DNA from 3 places in the Paenibacillus sp. AK121 genome. Region 3 is predicted to be linked to each of the others. Evidence: predicted binding sites of a transcription regulator. Region 3 holds the regulator's gene; each other region holds the start of a gene.

Region 1 (3,284 bases), on a different contig from region 3:
TGAATATCGGTTCCACCCATGGCTCATAATCTTCAATATGACGCACAAACAAGGCCATCTCCCGATAACGCGCGCCCTCTTCACGGGCCAAGCGGCGCATTTCGCGTACGGCTCCTTCCAGCTCGGCACGGCGATTTGCTGCAGCATACAGCTTTATACCCTCCGGTTGTGTATCTGCCCATTGCTCTCGTAGCTGCTGTAGCCGCATCCGCTGTTCCTGATTCCGCAGCCCTGTACGATGTTCGAAATTAGCCTCCAAATACGCCAACGCTGGACGCTCCTTAAATCTCGGCATCGGATCAGGACGTAATAACTGTGTCTGCGTTTCAATCATCAGCTCGTCTGCCATTCCTTTAAGCTTGACGTAGGTAGCCGCCGAAGGATGAAACAAATCCAGCTCATGCGGAAGCTGGCCACTTTCGTAGCTGCGGTTACAGGTCAACGCCACCGTCAGCGAGGAGGCGTGCAGCATAAGTTGCTCCACCACCTTATATTCATGCGGTGTAAACCTTCGGTAGCCATCCATCCAAATGTCTGCTCCGCGTATAAGTGAAGACTGTGCAATCTGTTCTGTTAGCATGCGAAGCGTATCTTCACCATCGATATATTTAAGCGTCAGCTCCCGTTCAAAATCCTCATAGATTAGGCTGATATCCTTCAGCTTGCCTCTTAATATCGGGGCGGACTCCCCCGCAGCATGCATTCTCTCCAGTTGTTCCGGTACAGACCGAGCATCATTTCCGTACTGCTTTAACTCTGTAAACAACGTATTCAACCGATCCACAAAACCGAGTTGATCTCCCGAATCCTTAAACAAACTCAGTTCATCCTTGCGACGACGAATAATTTTATATAAAAGCATCTTCTTGCCTTCTTCTGTTACAGGCACCAGGGCTGAACCCCCTGTTTCCTGCATGACTAAATAGGCAAGACGATGGAATCCCATCACCTGGGCGCGCATCGACCCCTGAATACCGTTTCCGGCTTCTGTAAGCAACGCATGCTCTGAAGCAAATGACGATTGCTCGGGCACAAGTAACAGCATAGGTTTACCTAGCGGCTCCTCGCGTAACATAGACGTCATTTCATTGCGGATTAACGTGCTTTTACCACTACCAGAGCGGCCAATCAATAAGCGGACCGACATGATGCGGCCTCCTTTCCAACCAAAAACATTCTATTAAACAGTATAGCATATCAGGCAAAGGAGAAAAGAACGTACGTTTGCCATGTTGTAGCAATTGATCCCTTCTCAAAAACAAACAGTCCCGCAGGATGGCTTGGTGCAAGCCTTCTCTACAGGACTGATTTATACTAAAAATGAGTTTGTTTCACCTAGTTATCTTTATCGCCTAAAAATAGATTAACTTTGACAAGGGTATGAAGTCTACAGCCGCGTCCGACTGCGCACTTCAAAGATGGCAAATTTCAAATAATGACCTTCCTCCACACCTAAAATTTGAGGATGGTCCTTCCCTGCCGCTCTCCAATCTACCAGTCGGAGGGTTTTACCGGCATCTGCCGCCGCTTCCTGAATCGTGTCCAAAAACAGCTCTGGCCGCATATGGAACGAACAACTCGCCGTTACCAAATAACCGCCCTCATTGACAAGCTTCATCCCATGAAGGTTGATATCTTTATATCCACGTGTAGCTCCTTTGACAGCACTCTTCGTTTTGGCAAAAGCTGGCGGATCCAGAATAACTACGTCAAAGGTGCGTCCGCCACCCGCAGTCAGCGGCTTGGTTGTATCTCCTTTGCCCCCCGCTCGCGCGGTGCGCTCCTCTACACCTTTAACCTGATTACGTAAATATTGAAAAGCATCGTCGACGACAAACTCGACGCGATCCTCAAAACCGTTCAGCTTCACATTATCCCTTGCACTTTCAATCGCATGTTCAGAAATATCCAGACAAGTTACTTTTTTCGCACCATGTTTACACGCATTGAGCGTAAAGCTACCTGTATGTGAAAAACATTCCAATACAGTTGCACCGTCCCAAAATGGGAATTCAACCACCTTACCACTTTTATTCACAGGCTTCATGACCGTTGTGGCCTCATCACCTGGGGTTGCAGCTACTTCTTGTAACGTAATTCCGCTACGCGCTCCCCAACCTGTCATCAACGGCGCGATGGCTGCGCGATTTTCACGCTGGTCAAAGAAATAGCCAGTCTTTTGGCCCTCTTCGATATCGACCTTGATTTGTAAGCCATTTTCCGTCACCACCACATGGCGCGGGCAATCGCCGTACAAAGGACCTTTCGTCTGTTCCAACCCTTCCAGCTCGCGGATGGATACATCACTACGCTCATATATACCAACTGGCCCCATGACTTCAACAAGCGCATCTCTGATTTCTTCCCTGCGCCGATCCATGCCAAGCGTTAACAGCTGAACGACCAACACATCGCCAAAACGGTCTACAATCAGCCCAGGCAAAAAATCAGCCTCGCCGTACACCAAACGGTAAGCGTTCCCCCCAGTCACAAAGCGTTCACGATGCTCCAAGCAATTGCGGAAACGTTGGGCGAAGAAGCTTTGGTCCATCACTTCCAGCGGCTCATAGGACATCACACGCACTGTAATTTGCGAAGCAGGATTATAGTAACCTGTCGCCAAATAACGTCCTTGATGGTTAAGGATGTTGACCAAATCACCTGCTTCTGGATCACCCTCAATCTTGGCTATTTCATTTTTAAACACCCAAGGGTGTGCTTGCTCCAGCCTTTTTTTGCGGCTACGTTCTAATATTACTGAAGGCAAAATCCTTCACTCCTATTCTTGGATTACTTAAAGTCCTTAAAAGTGTGGTGTTCGATGGGACGCAGCTCCGCGGTTCATTTGTTCTTACGATCACTGGCGCTTCTCTAGATTCAAATGAACCGCTTCGCTACTGCCCGCCTGTATATCGACGTCACGCTTTTAAAGCTTGTGAAGATACTTCAAAATTATTGTTCCGTGAAAAACTGCTCAACCATGCTTGTCATGGCTGTCCTTGACAGATCATAGGCTGTTACATAAGTATTTTCACCTAGAAAAGGGGGCTATGGCCGTGTTCATACATGTTATACTCCCACTGTGCGGTGGGCTGCTTATTTTTTTAGGCGGAATGAAGCTGATGGAAGCTGCCCTCCGGCATTTGGCTGGCCCCTTCCTTACCCGCTGGCTGAACCGGGCTACGATTTCCCCTTGGCGGGGAATGCTGTTCAGCTCAGGCATTACCGCCCTACTGCAAAGCAGCACCGCCGTAACGGTGCTGACGATCGGACTGGTCAACGCC
Region 2 (3,284 bases), on a different contig from region 3:
TCCGAAGTGTATTCATCTTTATCGTCCAACTGCAATATGTTTCCCTCACTTTGAAATTCACGAAAGCAGCCTACGATCACCTGCTACGCAAAAGTTAGATTCTGCTGACAAAGCAGACTTTATTTGATGCAAAAATGCCCTGCACAACTGTGCAGGGCATCAGAATCATGCTATTTAAACGGACTGTACCATAATCCCTAGGCTACAGTTCACATGGCAGATCAGAAGCGAAGTTTCAGGCAAGCTTTATTCAAGCTCCAGCAATTCCTGTTCTTCCTTGGCCTCCTGCGCCAACTCTTCTTCTGTCGGTGGAGCAATTGTTGTAATCAAATTACTGGCCACCCGGATTTTTTGCTCGATCGTACTAGCAATGTTCGGATTTTCCTTCAAAAATTGCTTTGCATTCTCACGTCCCTGACCAAGGCGCTCGCCTTCGTAGGAATACCATGCTCCGCTCTTGTCGACAATGTCGTGCTCCGTACCGATATCGATCAAGCTTCCTTCTTTGGAAATGCCCTCACCGTACATAATATCCACTTCAGCCTGACGGAAAGGAGGTGCGACTTTATTCTTCACGACTTTAATACGTGTACGGTTACCCACGATGTCGTTACCCATTTTCAAGCTTTCGATACGACGAACATCCAAACGTACCGTAGAGTAAAACTTCAAGGCACGTCCACCCGGTGTAGTTTCAGGGTTACCGAACATAACACCTACTTTTTCACGGAGCTGGTTGATAAAGATAGCAATGGTTTTCGATTTATTAATGGCTCCAGACAGCTTACGCAATGCCTGTGACATCAAGCGCGCTTGAAGACCGACATGGGAATCTCCCATTTCGCCTTCAATCTCTGCCTTCGGTACAAGTGCCGCTACAGAGTCAACGACGATAATGTCCACTGCCCCACTACGCACAAGAGCTTCGGCAATCTCCAATGCCTGCTCACCTGTATCTGGTTGCGATAGTAACAACTCATCAATATTGACACCCAGCTTGCTCGCATACGACGGATCAAGCGCATGCTCGGCATCGATAAAGGCGGCTTGTCCGCCTGTTTTTTGCACCTCTGCAATAGCATGAAGAGCTACTGTCGTTTTACCGGATGATTCCGGTCCATATACTTCAATAATCCGGCCTCTTGGAAAGCCGCCCGTTCCTAACGCAATATCCAAAGCAATCGAACCACTGGGGATTGTTTCCACTTGCATGTGAGTAGACTCACCCAACTTCATAATGGAACCTTTACCAAATTGCTTTTCTATTTGACGGAGCGCCATATCCAGCGCAGCACGACGATCTGACAATAAACTCACATCCTTCATTGTTTGTACTTTAATAATACCTTGTTTTGACACGCTTGCCAAGCATTTTTTCGAACATACATTCGTTTTTTTTATTTCCCGCAGCTCTCTTCTATAATTATACCTTTCTCTTAAAACGAAAAAAGAACCGCTGGCAAAAAGCTTTGCAACGGTTCTTCCGAATAAGAATATTATATCATGAATATCTATCTAAAACAACTCATCGATAATTAAGAGAGTTTCTCGTTCTCTACCAATCGGCGCCACAATCTGTACAGGATAGCTTTGACGGATCGCAAACGGATGGTCTCACGGTTACCACTTAAATTCAGCTCATATACTTCCGTTTCCTTGTCGCGCTCAGCAATACCAATATACACCAGGCCGACTGGCTTCCGCTCGGAATATCCGGGCCCAGCTACACCAGTAACAGAAAGTCCGAAATCGCTGTCCATAATCATTCTTGCCTGCTCTGCAAGCACAAGGGCTACTTCCTTACTCACTGCGCCTGGCGCATGATCCCCTTCCAAATAATCATAAGGCACATTGAGCAATTTCATCTTCATTTCATTGGAATAACACACGATGCCACCTTGAAACATAACAGCACTGCCAGGTATAGAAGTGATGTGTTCCATCAGCATACCGCCTGTACAGCTTTCCGCTGCGCTCACAGTGAGTCCGCGCTTGGCCATTAAATCTACAATCACCTTCTCCAGCGTAACATCCTCACTTGCATACATATATTCGGAAAGACGCTGCTGAATTTGTACTTCCGTAGCCGTCAGCTTAATTAAAGCTTCACTCTCACTGGCCGCCTTGGTGGATATACGGATCGTGACTTCCCCTTCCTTGGCATAAGGAGCAATCGTGGGGTCCGTCTGGGATTCGATCAGATCTAACAAGCGCGTTTCAAGAGCTGACTCACCGATCCCTGCGAATTTTAGCATTTTCGAATAAATCGGCATCTCCTCACCGCTTAATGCCTGCTGAAGCAACCATGGTTTAGCATGATTTGCAAACATAGGTTTAAGTTCCTTAGGTGGTCCGGGCAAAACCACATAAAATTTACCGTCCTGTGCAATGGCATCCCCTATAGCTAAACCCGTCTCATTTTCAAGCGGAGTGGCTCCTTCAATAGAAAGCGCCTGGCGGCGGTTATTCTCGGTCATTTCTACCCCACGGTTACGGAAAAACTGATCCAGCTTGTCCATGGCAAGACGATCTATCTGCAATTTTCGCCCCAGTACAGCCGCTATCGCATCTTTTGTCAAATCGTCCTGAGTTGGCCCCAGCCCACCAGAAAACAAAATAATATCCGCACGCTTCTGAGCAAGACGTACCGCTTCCTGAAGTCGATCCATGTTATCGCCAACTACAGTCTGAAAATATACATCAATTCCGATAGTAGCTAGCTCTTGTGACAAATATTGGGCATTTGTATTTACTATTTGTCCAAGTAATAACTCTGTTCCTACTGCAATGATTTCAGCTTTCATCAATTCGTCCTCCTAGGATGCGTATAATGTGGGAATTATGTAAAGAAACAGCAATAAGTTAAGTCCCTATTGCTGTTTCCATAAGATTTATCCTGTTAAACTTTAGAGGAGCTCAGCAAATGGATATTCTTTACAAAGTAATCAATACCCGAATAAATGGTGATTAACACAGCTGCCCATATCGCTATTAAATCAAACGGAATACCCAGAAAAACAAACGGGAAATTATTTATGAGCAGTGCTACAATAGCAACGATCTGGATGATCGTCTTTAATTTCCCCCAATTGCTTGCAGCAACCACAGAGCCATCCAATAAGGCGATCTGTCTCAGACCCGTAACCGCAAACTCACGACTGACAATCACAACGACAACCCATGAATCAATTTTTCCCATTTCCACCAAAGAAACCAATATAGCAGTTACCAACAGCTTATCAGCAAGGGGGTCCAACAGCTTGCCCAAATTGGTGACCATATTA
Region 3 (3,284 bases):
TGTTTGACACGCTGCATCAAATGCCTCTTCTACACTACGTTCATCCCACAGAAGGGTATCATCAAGATCAAACATTATCGCCTGAATCGTCATATGAATTATCCACTCTCTTTCCACTGTATATGTAAGATTGTCTGTTTGGTCACGAATCAGATCGTTATGTGTGCCCATATTAAGCAAGTGGCCGCACCATGTTATATGAAAAAATAACATCATACGGCCTTACTTACAGAGCTACAGGCTAAATCGGTTATTTCTTATCTACCTGTATCTGATTGGATAGTGCAAACTTTTCAAGACGCTCTGCGATGGCATCCGTATCGTAGCGTCCCAGTGATTTTGTAAAAATAAAATTACCGCCCTTCCCTTTTCTTTCAACGGTAACGTAACCCTTTTCAATTTTGATGGCTTTCATGTCCCCTGCCGTCATCGGCCGTTCTCTGCCACCTTTTAACATATAGAGGGTATCTTTTCCCACTTTTAAATAAGGACGGCGAATGAAGAAGATTACAGCCAGCATCAAGTACAAGCCAAATACCAGCCAGTCCATTCCCCGCATGCCGGTCTTAGTCAAAAAGTAACTCATAAGCATGTACAATACAGCAAGACCAGCCAGCATGATTGGCACAGTAATATTACGGCCACGGAAAATGTCCATTGCTGAACCTGCGCCGTTAATGGTTTGAATGCCTTGTTTCTTGCGCGTTTTATTTAAATGCGCTGTGTTTTTACGTACTTTTCTTTCAAATGATCGGGCCATCTCTCAATTCCCTTCCCAATAAATATTACATTAAAGCAACTGCCTTAAAGCTGATCTATATAGATACCAGGAAAGATACCTAAAACAAAGGCAAATGATGCAGGCTTTAGCGACATTAATGCTTCAGCCCGCCATTTCCCTTCGACGTATCATCGTCCACAAATTCAATGGTTTCAAGCTGCTGCCGAAAATTACGGCGAATGTTGCCTAAATAAATTTCCCGAAGGTTGGCGCGCTCTGTGGTTTCCTCTTCTGTCAATCCTTCGGCTTTTGCTTTGCGCGCTAATTCATTAATGCGCTGTACCAAGCTGTCTATATCCAAATTGTGTCCCCTCCATAAAAGCAAAGATATAATACACTTTGACATGTAGAAAAGAGCTTGTCAAGGCTCCCGCATTGCGCTCCTTGACAAGCTCTATAGTCTTATAGATCAGAAGTGTGGAAGCTTAAGCACCTGACCTGCCTGCACTCCCCGATCCTCCAAATCGTTAATACGCATAATTCCTTCAATATATACCCGTGTATCCATTCGTTCCGGTTTATGATTCACGGCAATCTTCCATAACGTATCTCCAGGTTGTACAGTCAGCTTAATCACCTCTTTATTAGAAACTGAAGGTGCTGCGAAAACCGTAAGTACACCTGCCCCTGCAACCCAAACGATAATTACTAGAATAAGAAGCTTGAGTAAAAGAGTATTGGTAATAACCTGTAACAAACGCACCTTACCCTCTTTTCGGGTCTCCTGTAAATTCTCTAAGTTCATCGGGAAAATACTTTGATAAGTGCTATATTTCATAATTGGCCGCGTCCTCCAAACGTTTGTTCTTATGTTTTTCACAATATAACACGAACGTTTGTTTTGTTCAATAGAAAACAGAACAAAAGTTCGTAAATATTTTTAGGGATTATTTAGAACTTATGTTTGTACGAACGGAGGTTCTATGCTATAATTTTCCCAAACGTTACTAAATGGGGTTGATACGGTATGTCTAAGATTTCGAGCCGCCAGCAGGCCATTCTTGAATTTATCCGCAATGAAGTGCGTCTAAAGGGATACCCCCCTTCTGTGCGCGAAATAGGCGAGGCAGTCGGATTGGCCTCCAGTTCTACGGTTCACGGTCATTTGGATCGTTTGGAGAAAAAAGGACTCATTCGCCGCGATCCTACGAAACCACGGGCTATTGAATTACTTGGTCAAGACGAATCGGATAACAGCAACTTGATTAATTACTCCATTAGTCGTGTTCCCGTCGTCGGCAAAGTAACCGCTGGTCTTCCTATTACGGCGACAGAAAATATTGAAGATTACTTTCCTCTTCCCCAACACTTTGTTGGTGAGGATAAAATATTCATGTTATCTGTTGTAGGCGAAAGCATGATTGAAGCTGGTATTGCTAACGGAGACTATGTAATCGTACGTCAGCAGCAGACAGCTGATAACGGAGACATTGTAGTAGCTATGACAGATGAAGACGAGGCAACAGTTAAAACCTTTTACAAAGAAAAAGATCATATCCGGCTTCAACCTGAAAATCCAGCCTTTGAACCGCTTCGCCTGACACACGTCAGCATATTGGGCAAGGTTGTTGGACTCTTCCGGGACTTCCACTGATTTATCGTGCTTTCTTCCCCGTTATACTACCACGAATATAAAACCGGCCGCCTAGGCGAGCCGGTTTTATATTGTTATTATGTTTACTATGTGTGTCTCACAACTATTCTTTCCTTTTCAGCAACCTATATTGTCTCTACTATTATATCCCCCCATTATCCGAAATAGTCCCCTCTGATCTTGAACTGTTTACTTTTATTAGCTAAACAAATGGAAATTTGACTCATGTGAACCTACTGTAGCCTTCCCCTATAACGTAAAGTTGGGAAGGCGAACGCAGGCTAGCATGAGTTTTTTTAAAAACATTTAGGAACATAGGTACTAGCTTCTTTTTGTCTTTAGTAGATTGATGCTGATACATTACTAGCACAATTGACATATGTATATAGCAGACCTAAAGTAAAGGAGTTATGCAGATGATCAGAAATAGAGTTAAAACGTATAAGCATCGCATCGGGAAAAACAGATATCTGGTCGTTAAAGTCTTTCAAGCCGCAGCTGCTAAAACAGGAAGCGGAAATGCACTCGCAACTAACGCATTAAATATCAAAATTTCCAAGCGTAAGCATAAACATCATTAAGATTTAACCGTACCTTCATTTCTTTGAAGGGAGGTGATATTATGAGCAGAAGACACAGCAACCGTGAATTGAGAAGAAGAAGATTAAACATCCGTTCCAACCAAAGAGCCACTGCGCGTGCAAGAGGTAACGCACTGGCTGTTAATCTGTTTAGCGTGAATGATAGACAACGCAGACGTTAATAATTATTTTCAAGCAAAAAGCAGGAAGAATTCTTCCTGCTTTTTTTGTGTTAAATGATCACCAAACTACCAATCCCGCCAGTTATAGCTTCCTCAAACTTGTATCAGCTTTGGTCCCACTTGTCCGCTTTTCTTTATAAATTTTA

Evidence for each region. Region 3 encodes LexA, which represses DNA repair genes until DNA is damaged. Its sites were predicted from a motif close to CGAACATATGTTCG; they were not measured.
Region 1: the regulator LexA is predicted to act here: its motif matches at 1,214-1,227, upstream of addB (helicase-exonuclease AddAB subunit AddB).
Region 2: the regulator LexA is predicted to act here: its motif matches at 1,378-1,391, upstream of recA (recombinase RecA).

The regions. Positions count from the first base shown of each region.
Region 1 covers NZ_JAHPJM010000001.1:480,321-483,604, reverse strand. The annotation lists gene addB (helicase-exonuclease AddAB subunit AddB) at 1-1,147, opposite strand, end outside; gene KSP24_RS02150 (class I SAM-dependent rRNA methyltransferase) at 1,388-2,767, opposite strand; gene KSP24_RS02145 (Na/Pi cotransporter family protein) at 3,057-3,284, shown strand, end outside.
Region 2 covers NZ_JAHPJM010000005.1:184,320-187,603, reverse strand. The annotation lists gene KSP24_RS11505 (regulatory protein RecX) at 1-35, opposite strand, end outside; gene recA (recombinase RecA) at 247-1,308, opposite strand; gene KSP24_RS11495 (competence/damage-inducible protein A) at 1,536-2,804, opposite strand; gene pgsA (CDP-diacylglycerol--glycerol-3-phosphate 3-phosphatidyltransferase) at 2,900-3,284, opposite strand, start outside.
Region 3 covers NZ_JAHPJM010000003.1:35,986-39,269, forward strand. The annotation lists gene KSP24_RS06395 (HAD family hydrolase) at 1-93, opposite strand, end outside; gene KSP24_RS06400 (hypothetical protein) at 251-760, opposite strand; gene KSP24_RS06405 (DUF896 domain-containing protein) at 876-1,082, opposite strand; gene KSP24_RS06410 (LysM peptidoglycan-binding domain-containing protein) at 1,191-1,559, opposite strand; gene lexA (transcriptional repressor LexA) at 1,749-2,375, shown strand; gene KSP24_RS06420 (hypothetical protein) at 2,792-2,956, shown strand; gene KSP24_RS06425 (hypothetical protein) at 2,998-3,138, shown strand; gene KSP24_RS25715 (DUF2798 domain-containing protein) at 3,232-3,284, opposite strand, start outside.